3 regions of the Brevibacillus sp. YAE8 genome follow, and region 1 is predicted to be linked to each of the others. Evidence: riboswitches for the same ligand, from Rfam matches in the RefSeq annotation. Region 1 holds a riboswitch; each other region holds the start of a gene.

Region 1 (7,192 bases):
TGCTGTCCGCGATCATTTCCGACACGCTGCTGCTGAAATCCCCGACCTGCACAGAGCAAGACGTAGCCGCTGCCCATGAACTGGCGGAAATCGCAGGTGTGGACCTGCAAGCGTACGGACTGGAAATGCTCAAGGCAGGCGCAGATTTGAGCGACAAAACTATCGCCCAACTGCTCTCCCTCGATGCCAAAGAATTTCAAATGGGCAACGCGAAAGTGGAAATCGCCCAAGTCAACGCAGTAGACGTCAATGACGTGCTAGCTCGCCAAGGCGAACTGGAAGCGGCTATTTCCGCCATCATCGCGGACAAAGGTCTAGACCTGTTCGTGTTCGTCGTAACCGACATCCTGAACAACGACTCTGTGGCGCTGGCGCTCGGTACGGCTACACAAGCGGTAGAAAAGGCGTACAACGTCACGCTGGTTGACAACAAAGCCGTTCTCAAAGGAGTCGTTTCCCGCAAGAAGCAGATCGTGCCTGTATTGACAGATACATTCCAGGCTCTCTAAAAATACGCTACCGAAATACCAAAAAACACAAAGGCTGCCCGCGAAAATGTGGGCAGCCTTTTTCCTATCAAATAAAAACGGATCAGATTCTCATCCAGGATAAGGGCAACCAAGGCTGCGCCAAGTCATCGGCACAGCCTTTGGTTTTCTCATGGCGCTCAAAACGGATTGTGGTTGTGATGACTCAGATGGTTCATCGTCTGCTGCGCATAGGCGTCATCGTCGTAATGCCGGATTGCGTGTTTGTCTCTTGCCCGCAGGCTGATCGAGCCTGTCAAAAAGTAGGCGGCGCCGAGAACAGCCAAAATAACAACGAGGGTATAGAGCATTAGAAAGTCCCCCTTTTTCCAGTGGCTTACCAATAGGTTAACATATTTTTCCTGACAGAACTACGGTTGACTTTGACGGTGCGTAAATGTGTACGATGAATTTGTCAGGAGGGATGGAAGATGGAATATACGGTGCAAAAGCTGGGTCTCCTGGCGGGCGTCAGCACCCGGACGCTCCGATACTACGATGAGATTGGCCTTCTCAAGCCGGCGAGAATCAATTCATCCGGGTATCGCATTTACGGGCAGGCAGAAGTGGATCGCTTGCAGCAAATCTTGTTCTACCGCGAGTTGGGTGTGAGCTTGGAGGAGATCAAGGAAATTGTCAGCTCGCCGACCTTCGACGCCGTCCAGGCACTGCGGGAGCACCGCGCGAAGCTGCTGGACAAACGGGCGCAGCTCGATCGGCTGATCGCCAATGTCGATCTAACCTTAGCGCAAAGAGAGGGGACGAAAACGATGACGGACAAACAAAAATTCGAAGGCTTCAAGCAGCAACTGATTGATGACAATGAGAAGCAGTACGGGCAAGAAATTCGCGCCAAATACGGCGACGAGCAGGTGGACCGTTCCAACCGGAAACTCAAGGAAATGACCGAGGAAGAGTACAACCGGCTTGAGCAGTTGAACGCAGAGTTGCACAAGACGCTGGAAGAGGCGTTTGCCACGGGAGATCCGGGCAGTGAGCTTGCGCAGAAAGCGGCCGACCTGCATCGCCAGTGGCTGACGTTTTACTGGGACAGTTACAGCAAGGAAGCGCACGCCGGGGTGGCGCAAATGTATGTGGACGACCCGCGCTTCACCGCCTACTACGATAAAACCCAGCCGGGACTGGCGGCGTTTCTCCGCGATGCTGTCGTGATTTATACGCAAGCGTAGACAGCCGATAGCGTCGAGAAAAACAAACCGCGCACCGCCCTGAATCAGATCGGAAAGCTTCGATCCGGTTGGGGCGGTGTTTTTTCATGCCTGTTTCATGCCAAGCTGGCCTGGCTCACGCCCCTTGGCTGGAACCGGAATTTTTTCGCTGACGAAAACTTTTGGCCCAAGGGAGTGAGCCAATCCGTCCATCGAGGTCGAGTTTTTTCGCGCTGAACGCGTGTTACCGTGAACAGACAGCGGGCGGGCAGCAGGGAGCCGCCCAACCGCTTTTCTTTTCTGTTTGTTGCGTTATATAATCTGTTCGAGCTGGACCCGGGCGCGAGCTATCTCTCCATGCCGCACAATGACGGTGTTTACGAGTATATAAGCGTCAGCGCCGGACGGTTTGCCTTGAAAATCAAGGAAGAGACGTTTCGCCTCGGCGAAGGGGACGCGATTCGCTTCACGGGCAGCGTCCCCCACGCGTACAGCAATGACGGCGAACAGCAAGCGGTCATCCAGGTCGTGATGTACTACGAAGAGAGATGAGTGGCAATGCTACTCAAGGGAGCGAAAGGAGAATGAGGCAGATGCAACCAGTAAAAGAAAGCGCGCAAAAGGTACAGGCGAAGCTGAAAGAACTCGGGTACGCCAATCAAGTCGTCGAATTGCCGGACAGCACCCGGACGGCGGCGGAAGCGGCGGCCGCGATCGGCTGTGAGGTAGCGCAAATCGCGAAATCAATCATTTTTCGGCTGCCCTCGTCAGACAAGCCGTTGCTCGTGGTCGCCAGTGGCGAAAACCGGGTCGACGAGAAGCAACTGGCAAAGCTGGTCGGAGAAAAGCCGGGCAAAGCCGATGCGGATTTTGTCCGGGAAAAAACGGGCTTTGTGATCGGCGGCGTGGCCCCTGTCGGGCATCGCGAGCCAATCGAGACGTGGATTGACGAAGACTTGTTCCGCTATGAAGTCATTTGGGCGGCGGCAGGGCATCCGAAAGCGGTGTTTCGACTGACTCCCGAGCAACTGGTGCAAATGACGAACGGACAGGTCGCCTGTATCGCTTCGTGCCGCTAGCGGCAAAGGGGTCTATCGCCTCGTTGTAGAATAGATGATAAAGTGGAAATATTCCTAAAACAACGAGGAGGGTATACATGAAAGCTACAGAACCGATTTTCCTGGGGCATCGCATCCATCTGATCGACGGGTTTGATATGGGCTGGGCGCAGCGGACGGGAACGTACGTCATCGCCGAGGACGAGCTGACCCTGGTCGAGACAGGGCCGAGTCCTTCTGTCCCGTACATACGGGAAGGGCTGCGCAGGCTCGGATTTTCCCCGGAGCAAGTGAAGTACATCATCGTGACGCACATTCACCTCGATCACGCGGGGGGAGCGGGACTTTTTTTGCGCGAGTGCCCGCAGGCAAAAATCGTGGTGCATCCAAAAGGAGCGCGCCATCTGGTGGACCCGAGCCGGTTGATCGCGGGCGCCAGAGCGGTGTATCACGACGATTTTGACCGCCTGTTCGACCCGATTGTCGCCGTTCCCGAAGAGCGGATCATCGTGCGCGCCGACCAGGAGACGCTGCAAATTGGCGCCAACTGTGTCCTGGAATTTTGGGACACGCCGGGACATGCCAACCATCATTTCAGCATTTACGACCCGGTCAGCCGCGGCATGTTCACGGGAGATACAGCGGGTGTCTTCTATCCGCAGCTTCAACGGGACGGGATTCACTTCGTCCTGCCGTCCACCTCGCCGAACCAGTTTGACCCGCAGGCGATGCTGCGCTCCGTGGAACGCTTTGAACAGCGCGGGCTTGCGCGAATCTATTTCGGGCATTTCGGCATGACTGACGATGTTGCCGACGTCTATCGGCAGGTGCGCGAGTGGCTTCCTGTCTTTGTCGCGGAAGGGGAGGCGGTCGTAGCCGCCGGACTCGGCGATGGCGAACTGGCGGAGCGGCTGTTCGGGCGTGTACTGGCGCATCTGCAATCGTTCGGGATCGGCGACGGGCATGAGGTGCTGGACGTGCTGCGGCTCGATTTGCAAGTATGTGCGATGGGAATTGTCGACTATTTGCAAAAGCGCAGGAAATAGCGGGAGACGCCAGACAGCGGGTACGAGACGGGCAGCATGGGCTTACGTAGCCGTGGCAGCAGCGAAAAAGCATTCTTTTTTTGGCAAAGGAATGCTATCATGATGGATGAGTCTTAGCAGTTGTAGGCCATTGCAATTGAATACGCGCAAACAGGTGCCTTGGTCCTTGCCAAAGGACGAGGTGAAAAGGGAAGCCGGTGCAAGTCCGGCGCGGTCCCGCCACTGTAAAGCGGCTGTCGCAATAGCTGCCAAGCCAGGAGACCTGCCTGTTTGCCTGATGTGCCTGCGCCTTCGCGGAAAGGTTCGGCCCGTTCAGGACGTTTTTTTGCGTGAGCATGGATGAGCCTGACATGTCGACCCTTTGGTTCCGGTTGGAAGCGAAGGGTTTTTGTTTGCTAAGAATCAACCAGTCGCACAGAAAGGAAGTCATACATATGAAACGCGCATGGAAACTGCTCAGCCCGCTGGTGCTTGCTGCAAGTCTCGTCGGCTGCGGCGGCAACACCCAGACGGCACCTGCTCCGCAGGCAGAAGCACCGCAGACAGCACCACAGGACGCGGCTGCCAAGCAGACCGTCTACCCGCTTACCGTCACAGACGCGACCGGAAAAGAAGTGACCGTGGCAAAAGAGCCGCAACGAATCGTCTCGACTTCCCCGGCAGAGACGGAAATCTTGTTCGCGCTCGGCTTGAACGAGCGGATTGTCGGTGTCTCCGACTTCGACGACTATCCGGCAGAAGCGAGCACGAAGCCAAAAGTGGGCGGAGTCGTCAAGCCGAGCGAAGAAGCGATTCTCGCCCAGTCGCCCGATCTGGTCATCGGCGGAATTTCGATGGAAAAGCCGGTTGCCGACAAGCTGAAATCGCTCGGCATGCCAGTGTACGTCACGCATCCGAAAAAAGTGGATGACATCCTGAACAACATTTTGACGATGGGGGTTATCACCAACCGACAGGAGCAGGCGGAAAAAGTCGTCGCCGCGATGAAGCAGGATATCGCCCGCGTACAGGAAGCCGTCAAAGCGGTGAAGCCGGAAGACAAGAAAAAAGTGTACCTGGAGTTTGCGCCAGGCTGGACCGTGGGCAAAGGGGAGTTCCTCGACGAGTTGGTGACGCTGGCAGGCGGGACGAACATTGCGGCCGACACAGAGGGCTGGAACCCGATCAGCGAGGAAAAGATTTTGAAAAGCGATCCCGACGTCATTTTGTACGCCAAAGGCATTACGGATGACAAGACGGGCACGAAGCTGGAAGAGATCATCGCAAAGCGCAACGGCTGGGATACGATGAAGGCGATCCGCGAGAAGCAAGTGTTCGGAATGGACCAAAACCTGCTGGCGCGCCCAGGCCCGCGCATTACACAAGGTTTGATCGAGGTAGCTAAAGCGATTTATCCTGACCTGGTGAAATAAAAATGAAAAAGCAATGGCTTATATGGGGAGGAGCGAGCAGCCTTGTGCTGCTCGTATCCGTGGTGGTCAGCATTTCGATGGGGGCGGCGTCGCTCCCTCTTTCGCAAGTATGGCTCATCCTCTTGCACCAGCTTCCCGGCATGTCGGAGTGGATTCCGGCGACATGGCCGGAGTCGTCCGAGCAGATCGTGATGAAAGTGCGTTTTCCGCGCGTCGTACTGGCCATTTTGATCGGAGCTTGCCTGTCGCTTGCGGGCGCGGGCTTTCAAGGCGTGCTGCGCAACCCGCTTGCGGACCCGTTCACGATGGGCGTAGCGTCCGGTTCGGCCGTCGGGGCGGCTTTTCTGATCCTGTTCGGCTTGCAGTTCGCTGTTCTTGGAGAGTGGAGCACGCCTGTCGTCGCCTTTTTGACGGGGCTTGTCAGCTTGTGGATTGTGCTTGCCCTCGCCAAGACGCAAGGCAAGCTGCAGACGGAGACGCTGATTTTGTCCGGCGTCGTCATTCAGGCGTTTCTCGGCTCGCTCGTGTCCTTCATGGTGTCGCTGTCGGATCAGACGGTGAACGAGATCGTTTTCTGGCTGATGGGAAGCCTGTCGTTTCGCGGCTGGGCCTTCACGTACGTCCTGGTCCCGTATTTGCTGATCGGCGTGCTCGTGCTGCTTGGCTATGCCCGCTCGTTGAACCTGTTTGCGCTCGGGGAGCGGCAGGCGGCGCATCTCGGAGTCAACGTTGACAAGACGAAGCTCATCATTTTGCTCGTCTCTACGCTACTGACTGCAGCGGCGGTTTCGATTGCGGGCGTCATCGGGTTTGTCGGGCTGGTCGTGCCGCATCTGGTGCGGATGATGGTCGGGCCTGACTACCGCATTTTGCTGCCGATGGCGACCATCTGCGGCGGTGTGTACGTGCTGTGGGCGGATACGCTGGCGCGAATGCTGCTCGTGCCGACAGAAATCCCGCTCGGGGTCGTGACTGCGTTTTTGGGAGCGCCGTTTTTCGCCTATTTGCTGAAGCAAAACAAACGGATCGGAAGGAGGTAGTCGCGTCATGATCGAAGTGCGTGGGCTGCAAAAGTCTTACCAGGATGTGTCCGTCCTGCGCGAGATCGGGTTTACAGTCCAGCGGGGCGAGTTTTTTGGCATCATCGGCCCGAATGGGAGCGGAAAATCAACGCTTTTGAAAATGCTCTCCGGTGTGATTGCCGCTGATGCGGGAGAAATCACGCTCGCGGGCAAACCGGTTGGCCGCTATACGCGCAAGGAGCTGGCGCGGGTTCTCGCCGTACTCGAACAGGAGGGGCTGCCTCCGGTCGGCTTTCGCGTTCGCGAGGTGCTGGAAATGGGGCGCTACCCGTACCAAAACTGGCTGGGCGAGGAACAGACAGACGTCGGGCCGCTCATCGACGAGATCATGCAGCTTTTGGGCCTGACACCGCTTGCCGATCGCACACTGGATCAACTGAGCGGAGGGGAAAAGCAGCGCGTCGCCTTGGGCAAGGCGCTCGTCCAAAAGCCGCAGGTGCTGCTTCTGGACGAACCGACGACTTATCTCGATATCGGCTACCAGATTCAACTGATGGACATTGTGCGCAAGTGGCAAAAGACGACGCAGGTGACCGTGGTCGCGGTGCTCCACGACCTGAATCTCGCTTCGCTCTATTGCGATCGCATCCTGATGCTGCACAAAGGCGAGCAGATCGGCGTAGGCACGCCAACAGACATGCTGCAAAGCGACCGGATCGAGGCGGTGTACGGGACGCGGCCGATCGTCATGGAGCATCCTGTCCACCGTTTGCCGCAAATCATGCTGCAATCCGGGTCGTAATGGGGGAATACAGATGATCGTACTCGTGACAGGCGGCGCTCGCAGCGGCAAGAGCACCTTCGCGGAAAAATACGCGGCCCATCTGGGGCAATCGGGCGTCTATATCGCCACCGCGCAAGCTTTTGACGAGGAGTTGCAGGAGCGCATAGCCAGGCA
Region 2 (7,192 bases), on a different contig from region 1:
GGCAGACGGCGAGCTTATCGGCTTTGACGGCAGCCATCTGATCGGACGAGCCGCCATTTTTACGCACCTGCACGACGTTTTTTCCCACCATCTGACTCCCCCCTTTGTGTACAAAATCAAGTCCGCATGCCTGCTCAGCGAGGAAGTGGGGATGGTTCGCGCCATGGTCGGCATGATCCCTCCCGGAAAAGACGAGCTTGATCCAGCGCTCCATGCGCACCAGACGCTCGTAGCGAAAAAGCAGGGCGAGCAGTGGGAAGCCGTACTGTTTCAAAATACGCCTGCACAGTTTCACGGACGGCCCGAGCTGGTCGAGCAGTTTACAGAGGAGCTGCGGCCGTTGGTGCGGCAACAGTTGTTTTGACGTTGCGGCTTTCCCCGTGCCGCATTGTGTGTTTGCCCTTGATCCCTTAGTGCCTGCGTGCCGCTCACAGCAAAAGCCCTCAACCTGTCGGTGAGGGCTTTTGGCATTGCTTTTGTTGCTGTATGCTGTTTCTTGCAACGGTGACTACAACTCCGCCTTCCGCTGCTTCCTCAGCGCGTAGCGATGCTTCGCCTTTTCGTGCTGGAGGCGCTCCTCCTCGGTTTCCGGGATGACGGCGGGCACCAGCGTCGGCTTGCCTTGCTCGTCGAGGGCGATCATCGTCAAGTACGCTCTCGCGGTCATGCGTTTTTCGCCTGTCAACAGATTTTCCGACTCCACCTTCACGAACACTTCCATCGACGTGTTGTGCGTCCAGGTGACGTACGCTTCCAGGTTGATCGCTTCCCCTGTCTTGATCGGCGCGAGGAAATCGAACGAATCGCTGGACGCGGTGACTACCGGCTTGCGGCAATGGCGCATCGCCGCGATGCAGGCGATCTTGTCGACGTACGCCATTACTTTGCCGCCGAAGATCGTATTGTGATGGTTCGTATCCGGCGGGAAGACGAGGTCTGTCAAAAAAGTTCTCGACTGCCCGACAGGCCGTGCTTCTGTTGCGATCTGGGCTTCTGTTGCCATCTGTGCTGCTCCTCTCGCTCATGCTTATGCTTTTTGTGCCAGGCGGTTTCGTACTGCGTGTGTCGCCGCTACCATGTTTTTCAGAGACGCGATTGTCTCCTCTCTGCCCCGCGTCTTCAGCCCGCAATCCGGGTTGATCCAGAATTGCCCTGGCGGCAGGACTTGCACGCCGCGGGACACCATTTCCTCGATCTCGGCCACAGCCGGAACGCGCGGGCTGTGGATGTCGTAGACACCGAGGCCGATCCCTTTGTCGTACGTGCACGTCTCGAACACCGAGACGAGCTCGCCGTGGCTGCGGGAAGTTTCGATCGAGATCACATCGGCATCCAGCTCGCTGATGACGTCGATGAAATCGTGGAATTCGCAATAGCACATGTGCGTATGAATTTGCGTGCCAGGCTCGACTGTCGAGGTAGCGACCCGGAACGACTTGACTGCCCAGTCCAGATACGCGGCTCTGTCTGCCTGCTTGAGCGGCAAGCCTTCAAGCAATGCCGGCTCATCCACCTGAATCATGCGAATGCCCGCCGCTTCCAGCGCCTCCACCTCTTTGCGCAGCGCCAGCGCGATCTGCTCGCACACTTCCTGACGGGAGACGTCGTCGCGCACGAACGACCAGTTCAAAATCGTGGCAGGACCTGTCAGCATCCCTTTCACTGGTTTATCCGTCAACGACTTGGCATATACGCTCTCCTTGACCGTCATCGGGGAGACGAACTGCACGTCGCCGTAAATGACCGGCGGTTTGACGCAACGGGAGCCGTACGACTGCACCCAGCCGTTTTTCGTGAAAACGAAGCCGTCGAGCTTTTCGCCGAAATATTCCACCATGTCTGTCCGCTCGAACTCGCCGTGCACCAGCACATCCAGGCCGATCTGTTCCTGAATGGCGATCCACTCGCGGATTTGCTCCTGAATGAACGCATCGTACTGTTCGACGCTCCAGTTTCCTTTTTTGAACTGCTGTCTGGCCTGGCGAACTTCTGTCGTCTGCGGGAAGCTGCCGATCGTCGTCGTTGGCAGCAGCGGAAGCTTCCACGTCGCCTGCTGAATCTCGCGACGCTCGTGGAACGGCACTGCCCGCTTCGCCGCTGTCGACGCCAGCGCTTTTCTCGCCTCCTGCACTTCCTGGCGGTTCCGTGCCGGAAATTGGGCCAAGCGCTGCAAGTCTTTCTCGTTCTGGGCGATTTCCTTCGAAATAACATACTTTCCATATTGGAAACCTTGGACTAATAAGCGCACTTCAGCCAATTTCTCATCGGCAAACGCCAATGCGACGCGCACTTCTTCCGGCAAATCGGTTTCGTCTTCGACGGTAACCGGAACGTGCAGCAGGCTGCTCGACGGCTGAACCCATACCCGTTCTGGGGCTACTACGGTGCACAACGTTTTGACCAACTCCCACTTTTCCTCCAGGGCCGAGCGCCAAATGTTGCGTCCGTCGATGACCCCGGCGCCGAGCACTTTGTCTTGCGGGAAACCGTGCGTCGTCAAGTTCGCCAGGTTTGCTGTTTTCCCGTGAACAAAATCAAGGCCCAAGCCGTGGACAGGCAGTTCAATCAGCTCCTCGTACCAGTCCACTGCTTCAAAGTACGTCTGCACCATCAGCTTCAGGTGCGGCAGCGCCTGGCTGAACTGCTCGTACACGCGACGAATGAGTGTTTTGTCTTGCCCGGTAAGATCGAGGACAAACGCAGGCTCGTCGATCTGCACCCACTCGACGCCGTGCAGTTCCAGCTCGCGAAGGACGTCCACGTACAGCGGCACGATCTGATCGACGACGCGTTCAAATTCGTCTTTGGCATACCCTTTGGACAGCTTGACAAACGTGTACGGCCCGACGATGACAGGCTTGCCGGCGATCCCTAGCTGATCTCTCGCCTCCAGGTACGCTTGTAGCGGCCTGTTTTCCGTCAAGACAGGCGTGCGCTCGCCGAACTCGGGGACGATATAGTGGTAGTTCGTGTTGAACCACTTGGTCATTTCGCTGGCGACCGCGTCTTTGTTGCCGCGCGCCATCGCAAAATACGTAGCCAGCGGCACCGGACCGCCCGCATACGCGAACCGCTTCGGAATCAGGCCGAACATGACCGCCATGTCGAGCATGTGGTCGTAGAACGTAAAGTCGTTGACCGGAATCCAGTCGATCCCCTTTTTTTGTTGTTTGACCAGGTGCTGCTTGCGAATTTGCTCCATTTGCGCAAGGAATGTCGTCTCGTCGAGTTTCCCCGCCCAAAAAGCTTCCAGTGCCTTTTTCCACTCGCGATCTTTGCCGATCCGCGGGTATCCCAAGTTGCTGCTTTTCATTTGCTTCCTCTCCATCCTTTGCGATCATTTTTTCGATTTCGCCCAATAAAAAAGGCATCTCCAACGATCAGAAAGAACGTTAGAAATGCCAAATAAACACTGAGATCACAGCATCCTAACACCTCCCTATCTCCCGTAGGTTAAGCAGTGTTGTCGAAACAGGCAGGTCTCCTGACTTGAGGATCATGATCTGCACAACGCCTTCCCAGTCAGCTCGACCAGTGGCCAAAAGTTGTGCAAACTCCCCTCATACAGTGGCGGGACCGTGTCGGATTCTCACCGACTTCCCTTTTCATCCTTGCGCCGATATTCATCGCCAAGGAACCTGTCTCCACTCATATGAAATTGTCGGTATGAGTGCATGTGCCCCAAAAATGGGCGGGACACACCTTTCTTCATACAGTAACACGTAAACCAGTTTTTGTCATGCTAAACTATTTCCACTTTGCAAACTGATGTCAACGTTCAGGCTGCTTCCTCATAATGCCTGTCCTATTGCTTGGTCAGGCGAAGCTCACGCGCGCGCAGCGATGGTTTGCGCATCAAATAAACGAGGTAGCCGCCAACGCCCCCGATCAATGCAGGCAGCAGCCAGCCCAGGCCGATCGTGTACATCGGCAAGTAGCGGGAAAAGACGTCGTTGATCGCCGCAAGCTCGACCCCGGCAGCATTCAGCCCGTCAAACAGGCTAACGAGAAACGTACCGAACAAGCTGCCTTGATACACCTCTGGCCGACCGCCAAACCTTTGATGCAAAAACGTCAAAAAGATCAGCGAGATGGCGATTGGGTACATCGTCGTCAAAATCGGAACAGACACCTTGATGAGCGCAGTCAACCCGATATTGGCGACGAGCGTGCTGAACACAGCCAAAATGACGGCAAACTTTTTATACGAAATGCGCGGAAACATAGCGTGGAAAAACGACGAGCACGCCGTAATCAATCCGACGCTGGTCGTCAGGCACGCCGCAGTAATCATCAGGCCGAGCAGCAGGCCGCCGTAAGAACCGAAGTAATAATTCGACACTTTGGCCAAAATTTGCGCCCCGTTTTCCAAATGGCCGAGCTTTTCCACGCTGGAAGCGCCCATGTAGGCAAGCACCGAGTAGAAAAACGCCAGGAGCGCACCCGCAATCAGCGTTGCTTTGGCGCACGTCAGCAAAATTTGCTTTTTCGACGTAACCCCTTTTTCCTTGATCGCATTGACGATGATGATGCCGAATACAAACGCCCCGAGCGCGTCCAGCGTCAAATAGCCGTCCTGGAATCCTTTGAAAAACGCCTTGGACTGGTAATCGCCCACTGGCGCTTGCAGCTCGCCAATCGGATACACGATCGCCGTCAGGACGATGATGCCGATAAACGTCAGCTTCATCGGTGTCAAGACTTTTCCGACTACATTGATAATTTTTCCAGGATTGAGCGACAACAGGCAAGCGAGCGTGAAGAACAAGACGGTAAACACAATCAACGGAAAAGGCCCGGCCTGCTCGGACAAGAACGGCTTGATCCCGATCTCAAACGAAACATTCCCGGAGCGCGGAATCGCAAAAAACGGCCCGATCGCCAAATAGAGCAAAATCGTGAAAACAAGACCGAACAGCGGGTGCACACGGCTTGCGAGCGAACGCAAATCGTCTTTACCTGAATACACCAACGCTGTAATTGCCAAAAGTGGCAAGCCAACCCCTGTCACGAGAAAACCGGCGTTGGCTTCCCAGACGTTCGTTCCCGCCATCTGTCCCAGCATCGGTGGAAAAATCAGGTTGCCTGCTCCGAAAAACAGCGCAAACAGCATAAATCCGATGATGACGATAAACGAATATGAAACTTTTTGAAGCATGACAAAAACCTCCTGTGAGTAAGAACGAAGGGCCTTGTAAGGAACCCTCAGATTAGTGAAAAAATTCACGAAGTCTAGCGGCTCGTCCAGCCTCCAGCCAAACTGGATAACACTGGATTCATTGTCAGATAAATCAGTCCTCCAGACGCATGACACGATGATTCTGCGACTCTCGTCACTGCCGCTTTGCTGTTCCAGCCTAAGCCCAACTCGGCTCGACCGGGTGGCAATCAAAAGAGCCGACACATCATTTATTTATAACATAAATATGAATGAAAAGGTATTTTAAAATGAAGAATTCTTTTATTCCTTTCTATAAAAGATTCTTGATCGAGAAAATCTCACAGGAAGGAATGTGGGCAACTCATCCGCTACTTCGCGCGCGCCTGTGCATGCGCGCCGCTCGCCCCTTTTCGCGTAACGGGCACGACAAAAAGGCTGCCGTCTGTAGACAGCAACCCTTTTAAACGATCGTTTAACTTTTTTACTCAAAGCGAAAATCGTCATCCGTCAGCGGCTCGACGTTGAGCGTGCGGACGTAGCCATTGCCTTTTTTCGAGAAGAAATCATGCTGCTTCGTGTGCGTGCGAATCCCGTTCAGGACGATCGGGTTGACTTCCTCCTCGGGGAAAAACGGCTCCAGCCCCAGATTCATCAACGCTTTGTTCGCGTTGTAGCGCACGTAGGCCAACACCTCGTCCGCCAGGCCAATCTCTGTGTACAAGGAGACGGTGTACTCCTCTTCGTTTTGGTGCAGCTCGTGCAATAGCGCGTACAGCTCCTCTTTGACCGTCGCCTGCTCCACGACGCTGAGCCGCTGGTACACTTCCTGCGCGAGCACGCCGACGTACAGGCCGTGAATGCTCTCGTCCCGGACGATCAGGTCGATGATTTCACCGCTGCTCGTCATCTTGCCCTGCCCGGCCAAAAAGAGCGGGTAGAAAAAGCCGCTGTAAAACAGGTAGCTTTCCAAAAAGACGGAGGCGACCATCGCCATGTACAAATCTTTTGGCGTCTCGATCTCCTGGTAGCGCTTTGCGATCAGCGCCGCTTTCTTTTGCAGATGCGGACTCTGCTCCACCCAGGCAAAAATTTCGTCAATTTCCTCCGTGGCCGCGAGCGTCGTGAAAATGCTGCTGTACGATTTGGCGTGGATTTGCTCCATCATGCCCATGAAAGCCAGGACGGCTTTGCGCTGCAGCCCGTCCACATGCTCCATGATTTTCGGCATCCCGACGCCGCCTTGCACGGTGTCGAGCAAAGTCAGTCCGCCGAGCACTTTTTTGTACGTGTCCCGTTCCGAAGCGCTGAGCTCCATCCAGGACATTTTGTCATCCGAGAGCGGAATCTCGTCATCGGTCCAGAACTGCATGATGTTCTGGTTCCAAAACGTCATCGTAAAATCGTCGTCTGGCCTGTTCCAATTGACAGCTTTCATTAGGGCGTTCCTCTTCTCTGAAAAAACTTTGTTCCATGCCGGATGGTTCCTCACAGTAAACGGCTTAAACGGCGCAGCTAATGCACTCTTCTACCGTCAAATGCTTGGTGCGCGTGTAGTAGAGCGACTTCAAGCCTTTTTTCGCGGCGTAAATATAGTAACGCGCCAGCTCTCTGGTCGAGATGTTGCTGTTGACGTGCAGCACGGTGGAAATGCCTTGGTCCACATGCTCCTGGATTTCGGCGATCAGATCGATCACTTTGAACTGGTCGATCACATAGGCAGATTTGTAGTAAAAATAGTTTTCCTGCGACAAATACGGCATCGGGTAGTAGGTCGTCGAGTTCGCGTACGTTCTCGTTTCGATGTGCTCGACAACCGGCATCACGCTCGACGTCGCATTCTGAATGTAGGAAATGCTCTGCGTCGGCGCAATCGCCAGACGGTACGCGTGATACAGTCCGTTCTTCTGCACCTTTTGCTTGAGCGCGGCCCAATCCTCCGGCGTCGGAATGTGCATGCCTGCGAACAGTTGCTTGCCTTTTTCCGTGCGCGGACGGTAGTCGTTTGCGAGGTATTTGTCAAAATACGTGCCT
Region 3 (7,192 bases), on a different contig from region 1:
ACCGTGGAAGAAATGTCTGGCGACTCCGAGCAGATTGCCGCCAAGGCCAACTCCGTGGCGGACATCTCGCTGCAAGCCTCCGAGCTGGCGCAGGCCGGAAACCAGTCTGTGCAAACGACCTCGAGCCAGATGAACGCGATTCATTCGACGATGAACGAGCTGGCCCACGTCGTAAAAGGATTGGGAGAGCGCTCCACAGAGATCGGGCAAATTATCGAAGTGATTACGGATATTGCGGATCGGACGAACCTGCTGGCGTTGAACGCGGCGATTGAGGCGTCCAGAGCCGGAGAAAGCGGGCGTGGCTTCGCGGTGGTCGCCGCAGAAGTGCGGAAACTGGCGGAGCAGTCGCAAGCCTCTGCCGAGCAGATCGCCCTGTTGATCCAGGCGATTCAGCAGGAGACGGCGAAGGCTGTCTCGACGATGGAAGCAGGCATGAAGGAAGTGCAGGAAGGCATGCATGTCGTGCAGCGCGCAGGGCAAACGTTCGAGCAAATTCAGCAGTCTGTACTGGAGGTGGCAGCGCAGATTCAGGAAGTCTCGGCCGCTTCCGGCCACCTCGCTACAGGTGCCGAGCGCGTCGTTCATGCGATCCAGTTGATTTCCGGCGTAGCGCAGACGGTGGCCGCAGGCACGCAAAATATTACGACTGCGGCCGAAGAACAGTTGGCGTCGATGGAGGATATTACTTCTTCGGCGGCAGCGCTCTCCAACATGGCCGAGGAGCTGCAATCATCCGTGCGCGTATTTAAGCTGTAGCGTCTGTCCTTTCCCTCCTGGAACAGATAGAATGGGAAGTATGGAGTCTTCTTGACTAGGAGGAAAACATGTATAAAGTTGGGGTTATCGGTCCTCATTCATCCGTCGAACGAATCATTCAGTTCGGAAAAGAATATGAACTGACGATGACATTCATGGGGTATTACCAGCATGAGTTTTTAAATAAGGTGAGCATCGACGAGATTACGACCTCCCATCTGGAACAGGCTCTGCAACAGATAGATATCCAGCCGCAGGAGATGTATGTGAAAACTTTGACGTGCATTCCAGCACGCAGGAGCTGATTGATTTTCACCTGGAGCTGTATAAAAGCGAGAAAACGAAAGGGGCCCTGACCTGCTTTGAGGCGGTCTATCTGGCGCTGACCGAAGCAGGGGTGCCGACCTACCGGATCGCGAGCACGGACATGGAAATTCGCCAGGCGCTGCGCATTCTCGCGGAAAAAATCCGTACCTTTTACTACAAGGACACGCAGATTGGCGTGCAACTGTGGAATTGGAGCAGTTTGAAAAAATTAGCGAGAAAGCGAAAAGCTTCTACCATTTGCAGTTGTTTGAGATGAAGGTCAAAGAAACGCTGTTGCGCTACTGTGAAAAGCTGGACTGCGATTGTCGCCATCGTGGGAGCGATCGGGATTTACTGCGAGGACAACCGGAAGGCGATCGAAGAGCTGACGCTGGAAGAATTGCAGCAGATCAGCCCGCACATCGAAGGCGATCTGTACGCGTTTATTGATTATCAAAACATCCTGAACAAAGGGATTAAAGTGGGATTGCTGCGCTAGCAGAAGGACGAAGGGCTGGCTTTTTCGCGCCGGGACGGGCAATCCAACGATGAAAAACTGCGAGAAGCAGGAAGGACAGCGAGCCACCCGATGAGGTGGCTTGCTTTTTGGGGAAATTGCAAGAAAATTTTTACAGGAAATCGCCCGCTTTTCTTGAACTGTATGTAGGAAACGAACCGAAAAAGAGGTGTTGGGAATGCGTGACCTTTTTTCCGTTGCCGACCTGGAAACGTTCATCGTGCAAGCCAAGCAGCACACTTATGTAGGGGGAGCCAAGCGGCTTTTGCCGTATCGGCTCGGGTCCAAGGACATTCAATACGTAAGCGGGGAGTGGGCCTATCACGACAGTTATTTGGGAGAGAGCGATTTTATCGGGCAAGAGGTTGTGTATTTCCGAAAAAGCCCGGTGTGGGCGATGAATTATTTTGGCTACATCACCAAGCCGGAGCGAATCGACGCGCATGCCGCGGGACTGATGATTAAGGCCAGCTTGTCGAACATGTACGCGGAGGGCCGTTTTTTGGGAGCATTCGAGCATGTGCAGGACGATTTGCGCTATGTCGATACGAATGAGGGCGATGCGACCTTTTTTCAGGGGAAAGAATTTATTTACCGCCAGGATGAGATTGTCTATGAATTGCTCTATCACGGCGGGGTGTTGAAAAAGTAGGAAGTGCGTAAGCGGCTGCGGTGCCTTTTTCGCCATGATCGTGAAGACGAAAAACGCCAACCTTAGCTGCTCGAAGCGATCCAGCAAAAAAGCTATGGAAGCCACCCGGAAAAGGTGGCTTTTTGAATGATGTGTTCATCATCAATCTGCGAGCCCGGTTATTTTGGGGGAAGCGCGCGGATTGCGCGGACAAAAGACACGATGGTGTCGATCAGTTCTGCCTCCTGCTCCCACAGCACCAGATGCCCCGAAGCGATTTCGTGGTAGCGCGCGTCAGGCAGGAGAGCGGCCAGTTCTCTGGTTTGTTCGACAGGCACCATGCGGTCGTAAGTCAAGCCGATGACTTGCGCCGGGGCGGTAACTTTGCCAAGCAAGGGCCGCAGGTTGATGCGAGTGTCAAGTTCAGCCTGTTTGCCAGTCCCTTCGGCAAGTGTCGCAGCCAAATTGGTTGTAAACTCGTGCAACTGTTCCACGGTTTGAAAGGAGCTGTAAAAGGTCGAGCTAAAGCCGGTATGGATGGCGAATTGGGCGAACAGCTCCCGATCTTGACGGAACAGCTTTTGCCACAGATCGAACTGGTAGGCGATGGCCGGATCGCTTTCTACCCAGCCCGCGATTGGCGTCACGGATTGGACCCGCTCGGGGTATTTGGCGGCGATGGCAGTCGCGATGACGGCACCGAGCGAATAGCCTACGACATGAAAGCGTGTAAAGCCTTCCTGCGTAACAGCTTGCACATTTTGCTCGATCAAATCGTCCAGCTCCAGCCGGTCGCGGGAATCTTGCGTTTTGCCCGAGCCGCTGTAATTGGGGGTGATGACGGTAAAGTCAGGTGCCAGAGTGTTTCTAAGATTGCCCCACGTGCCTTCGTAACTGCCTCCTGTGCCGTGAATCAATAGCACGGCAGGCCCGTTTCCTTCCACGGCATAGGCGACGTTTGCGGGACCGACTTGAACGTATTTTTCCATGGGCTCCTCCTCGAAATCGTGTTTTACAAAAGTGATCTTACCGAATGCACTATAAAAAAGTAAGTACGCACTTTTTCGTTGAATACTTACCAAAAGGGAAGTGAAACGATGGGGAACCAGCAGGTGATGTATCAAATAAACGGCAAGCAGTTTCAGTGTCCGATTGAGTTGTCGGTGTCCATTCTTGCCGGAAGGTGGAAAACGACGATCATTTGCCAGCTTTTGAAAGGGAAAAAACGGTACGGCGAGCTGAAGAAAGGCATCATCGGCGTGAATCACAAAATGCTCGCGGAACAGTTGCGGGAGCTGGAGGAGGCGGGGATTGTACGGCGCCATGTGTACCCGGTCGTTCCGCCAAAGGTGGAGTACGAACTGACAGAGCGGGGAGAAGCCCTGCGCCCTGCTATTGAATACTTGATTGCATGGGGAGAACAGTTTGGCACACCTGTGCCTGTGGCGGATGAAGACGATCCGCCTGCCCGTAGCTGCTGAGAGCAAGGAACGTTTGGGGCCGAACCGGACAGCGAATGCCGCGTGGCCCTATAGCCAGGAACAGGAGTAAGCCGTCCAGTTTGTGCGGCCTTGCCTCGCCTCGCTCCCAGTAGGAGCAGTGCAGAGTAGCCGATTTGTTTGAACAGTTGTCCCTGCCTTATGAAAATAATGGTATAATCAGCCGTGAATACATGAATAGCATGCAGCTAGGTGCCTTTGCGAGAGCAAGGGGTAACAGGGAATCGGGTGAAAATCCCGAGCGGTCCCGCCACTGTAAACGGGGAGTTCTCTTTCCTACATGTCACTCGGAGTAAAGCATGTCTGCCGGGGAAGACGAAAGAGCGCGATGAGCCGAAAGCCAGGAGACCTACCTAGTTTGCCACACCCGTAACCTTCGCGGAAAAGGAGAGGTGTAGGAAGAAGATGCGACAGCCTGAGTCTAGGCTAACTATGTCGACTGACAGCTTCTACACGTCTGCCTCGTCCGTTGGGACGGGGCTTTTCTATTCGATCAAAAGAAAAAAGGAGTGGAAATGATGCTGCAAAAGACAGGAAGAGGGGCCAAAGTATGGCTGGCAGGTCTGCTGGCTGTGTTGCTGGTGGCGACAGGATGCTCGGCTGCGCCAACTGCCCAACAGGCGGAGCAAACGGGGCAAGCAGGGCAATCTGCGCAAGCGCCTGCAGACGAGCTTACCTTCCAAGACTCTGCCGGGACCACGATCACGTTGAAGCTGCCAGTAGAGCGCGTGATCGTCCTCAACCGCAATACGGCAGAAGCGATCAAGCTCTTGGGAGCGGAACAGTACGTGCTGGCTACAGGCGACACGACGGTCAAAAACAACCCGTACCTCGGCTTTGACGGCAAGCCGGATGTGGGGGAAACCAAACAGATCAATCTGGAGCAGGTTATCAGCCTGAAGCCGCAGGTCGTCTTTGCGTACACGAACCGTCCGGACAAAACGCTGGAAGAAAAGCTGGAGCCAGCCGGAATCAAAGTCGTGCGGATCAACAACTACTTGCCAGAGCAGATGGACGAGGAACTGAAGCTGCTCGGTAAAATTTTTGACAAATCGGACAAGGCTGACGAATTTCTCGCCTGGAAGCATTCGATTGAAAAGCTGTTGGCCGACCGTGTGGCAGGCATCAAGGAGGAAGACAAAAAGCAGGTGCTCGCCCTGTCAGCCGGATTTCTCCATACAAACGGAGGCTACCGGGTTTTCCCCAGCCAGTCCATCGAAGGGAAGCCCGGCGTAGGGGAAGGCTACGCGACCATTTTGGCTGGCGGAAAAGACGCCGCCGATCTGCAGTGGGACCCGGCGGAAGCTTCGACGACGATCATGGTCGACGAAGAATACGTGCTCAAGCGCAATCCGGAGGTCATTACGCTGCACGGCACGTGGCTGGGCGGTTACAACGTGCAGGATAGGAAGCCGTTTGAAGACGCGCTGCGTCATATCATGAGCACGACTTCTGTTTCGCGCCTCAAGGCGGGGCAGACGAAAGACATTTACTTTTTCTACACCAACTTTGTCGGCTCGGACAAGCGGTATATCGGCAATCTCCAGTTGGCCAAATATTTGTATCCGGATAAATTCCAGGATATCGAGCCGGAGCAGTATGCGAAGGAGTATTTTGAAAAATGGTTAGGCGTGCCGTACCAAGGCATTTGGCACTATTCGTTCAAGGATGTTCAGTAGCCGTATGCAGCCAGTGGACCAGCTTGTAGAACGGCCGATCCATGCGATCTATCAAGGCAGCGTCAAAAGCAAGCTGGGGATGCTCGCAACCCTCTTGCTCCTGCTGGCGCTATCCACCCTGTATGCGATCAGTCAGGGAGCGGTAAAAGTGCCGCTGCCTGAGCTGCTGGCGATTTTGGCCGGGCAGCCTGCCGATGAAATGACGGCCTACATCGTGTTCGAAATCCGGCTGCCGCGCATGGTCATGGCGATCATCACGGGGATTTCGCTGGCGTGTGCCGGAGCGATCATGCAGGCGATTTTGCGCAATCCGCTGGCAGACCCGTTTACGCTCGGCGTATCGAGCGGAGCCGCTTTTGGAGCCGCATTGGCCATCGTGGCCGGGACGAGTGTGTTTGGCATCAATCTCGTCTCGACCGGGCAGTGGATGATCGCACTGAACGCGTTTGTGTTCGGCTGTCTCGCTGTGTGCGCGGTCTACGGCATCGCCAAGCTGAAAAACAGCTCGACGACGGTGCTGCTTTTGGCAGGGGTGGCGATAGGGCATTTGTTTTCGGCGGGGGTATCCGGTCTGAAGTATTTTTCCAACAACGAAGCGCTGAAAGACTTGGTCGTCTGGCTGATGGGCGGATTTTGGGGAGCGAAGTGGCAGGTGCTGCATATTTTGCTGCCGCTGGTTATGATCGCGCTCGTCATTTTGCTCAAATACGCCTGGGATTTGAATACGCTTGGCGCGGGAGAAGATGTTGCCCGTACCTTGGGCGTCAACGTCAAACAGGTGCGCTGGGTGTGCCTGCTGGTCGTCACCCTGATGGCTTCCGTCACGATTGCTTTTACGGGGATTATCGGGTTCATCGGGCTGGTGGCGCCGCATATCAGCAGAATTATCATCGGGACGGACTACCGCTTTTTGCTGCCGTGCTCCTGCCTGTTGGGCGCACTGCTGCTGCTCTTGTCAGATACGGCGGCGCGCCTGCTCCTGTCTCCGATCGAGATTCCGGTGGGAATTGTCACAGCGCTGTTCGGCGCTCCGTTTTTTGTTTATTTGCTGCTGAAAAAGCGCAAGTACTACTGGGCGTAGGGGGGCGATCGCGTGTTCATGCAGGTGAAGGACTTGGCGGTCCGGTACGGAGCAAAGACGATTTTGAAACAAATCCAGATGAGCCTGGCAAAAGGCGAGGTCGCAAGCATCATCGGGCCAAACGGTGCCGGGAAAACGACCTTGCTCAAAAGCCTGGCCTCGATCATCCCGGCAGAACGAGGGCGGATATGGATAGATGGCAAAGATGTCCGCTCGTACTCGGCCAACGAGTTGGCGAAAAAGCTCGGCTATGTGCCGCAGCAGGCTGCTTTTGGCTATCCGCTTACGGTGCTGGAAACCGTGCTGTTGGGCAGAAAGCCGTACATCCAGTGGAACGTGACGGCGTCCGACCTGCACATTGCAGGCGAGATCATGGAGCAACTGCAAATCGCGGGAATGGCGCAGCGATATACAGACGAGCTGAGCGGGGGCGAACGGCAAAAGGTGCTGATTGCTCGCGCGCTGGCCCAGCGGCCGGAAGTGTTGCTGCTGGACGAGCCGACATCCGCCCTCGACATTCGTCACCAGTTGGAGGTGCTGGAGCTGGTTCGCCAGCTTGCCCGTCAGCAGCAGGTGCTCGTCGTGCTGATTTTGCACGATCTCGAACTGGCCGCGCGGTACTCAGATCGGGTGTTTTTGCTGCAACAAGGAGAAATTTTTGCTTCCGGCAGGCCGGAGGAAGTGTTTACGCCTGCGCATATGGAGCAGGTGTACGGGGTA

Evidence for each region. A riboswitch is a leader RNA that binds a small molecule or an ion and turns the genes downstream of it on or off. The one in region 1 is predicted to bind cobalamin.
Region 2: linked by a shared signal. The riboswitch ahead of metE (5-methyltetrahydropteroyltriglutamate--homocysteine S-methyltransferase) and the one ahead of AC27IT_RS11045 (ABC transporter substrate-binding protein) in region 1 are both predicted to bind cobalamin.
Region 3: linked by a shared signal. The riboswitch ahead of AC27IT_RS25605 (ABC transporter substrate-binding protein) and the one ahead of AC27IT_RS11045 (ABC transporter substrate-binding protein) in region 1 are both predicted to bind cobalamin.

Annotation. Positions count from the first base shown of each region.
Region 1 is NZ_BAAIYG010000005.1:288,227-295,418, reverse strand. Features, by position in the region: gene AC27IT_RS11075 (manganese-dependent inorganic pyrophosphatase) at 1-509, shown strand, start outside; gene AC27IT_RS11070 (hypothetical protein) at 668-838, opposite strand; gene AC27IT_RS11065 (MerR family transcriptional regulator) at 959-1,717, shown strand; gene AC27IT_RS11060 (cupin domain-containing protein) at 1,946-2,248, shown strand; gene AC27IT_RS11055 (YbaK/EbsC family protein) at 2,290-2,775, shown strand; gene AC27IT_RS11050 (MBL fold metallo-hydrolase) at 2,853-3,800, shown strand; cobalamin riboswitch at 3,936-4,084, shown strand; gene AC27IT_RS11045 (ABC transporter substrate-binding protein) at 4,235-5,212, shown strand; gene AC27IT_RS11040 (FecCD family ABC transporter permease) at 5,215-6,252, shown strand; gene AC27IT_RS11035 (ABC transporter ATP-binding protein) at 6,260-7,036, shown strand; gene cobU (bifunctional adenosylcobinamide kinase/adenosylcobinamide-phosphate guanylyltransferase) at 7,050-7,192, shown strand, end outside.
Region 2 is NZ_BAAIYG010000001.1:373,630-380,821, forward strand. Features, by position in the region: gene AC27IT_RS01150 (SgcJ/EcaC family oxidoreductase) at 1-364, shown strand, start outside; gene AC27IT_RS01155 (acyl-CoA thioesterase) at 509-1,003, opposite strand; gene metE (5-methyltetrahydropteroyltriglutamate--homocysteine S-methyltransferase) at 1,028-3,313, opposite strand; cobalamin riboswitch at 3,458-3,657, opposite strand; gene brnQ (branched-chain amino acid transport system II carrier protein) at 3,806-5,158, opposite strand; gene nrdF (class 1b ribonucleoside-diphosphate reductase subunit beta) at 5,643-6,596, opposite strand; gene nrdE (class 1b ribonucleoside-diphosphate reductase subunit alpha) at 6,661-7,192, opposite strand, start outside.
Region 3 is NZ_BAAIYG010000038.1:12,633-19,824, reverse strand. Features, by position in the region: gene AC27IT_RS25640 (HAMP domain-containing methyl-accepting chemotaxis protein) at 1-759, shown strand, start outside; gene AC27IT_RS25635 (hypothetical protein) at 828-1,064, shown strand; gene AC27IT_RS25630 (hypothetical protein) at 1,040-1,342, shown strand; gene AC27IT_RS25625 (hypothetical protein) at 1,370-1,564, shown strand; gene AC27IT_RS25620 (DUF5680 domain-containing protein) at 1,761-2,234, shown strand; gene AC27IT_RS25615 (alpha/beta fold hydrolase) at 2,393-3,202, opposite strand; gene AC27IT_RS25610 (winged helix-turn-helix transcriptional regulator) at 3,311-3,694, shown strand; cobalamin riboswitch at 3,886-4,083, shown strand; gene AC27IT_RS25605 (ABC transporter substrate-binding protein) at 4,231-5,391, shown strand; gene AC27IT_RS25600 (FecCD family ABC transporter permease) at 5,396-6,472, shown strand; gene AC27IT_RS25595 (heme ABC transporter ATP-binding protein) at 6,491-7,192, shown strand, end outside.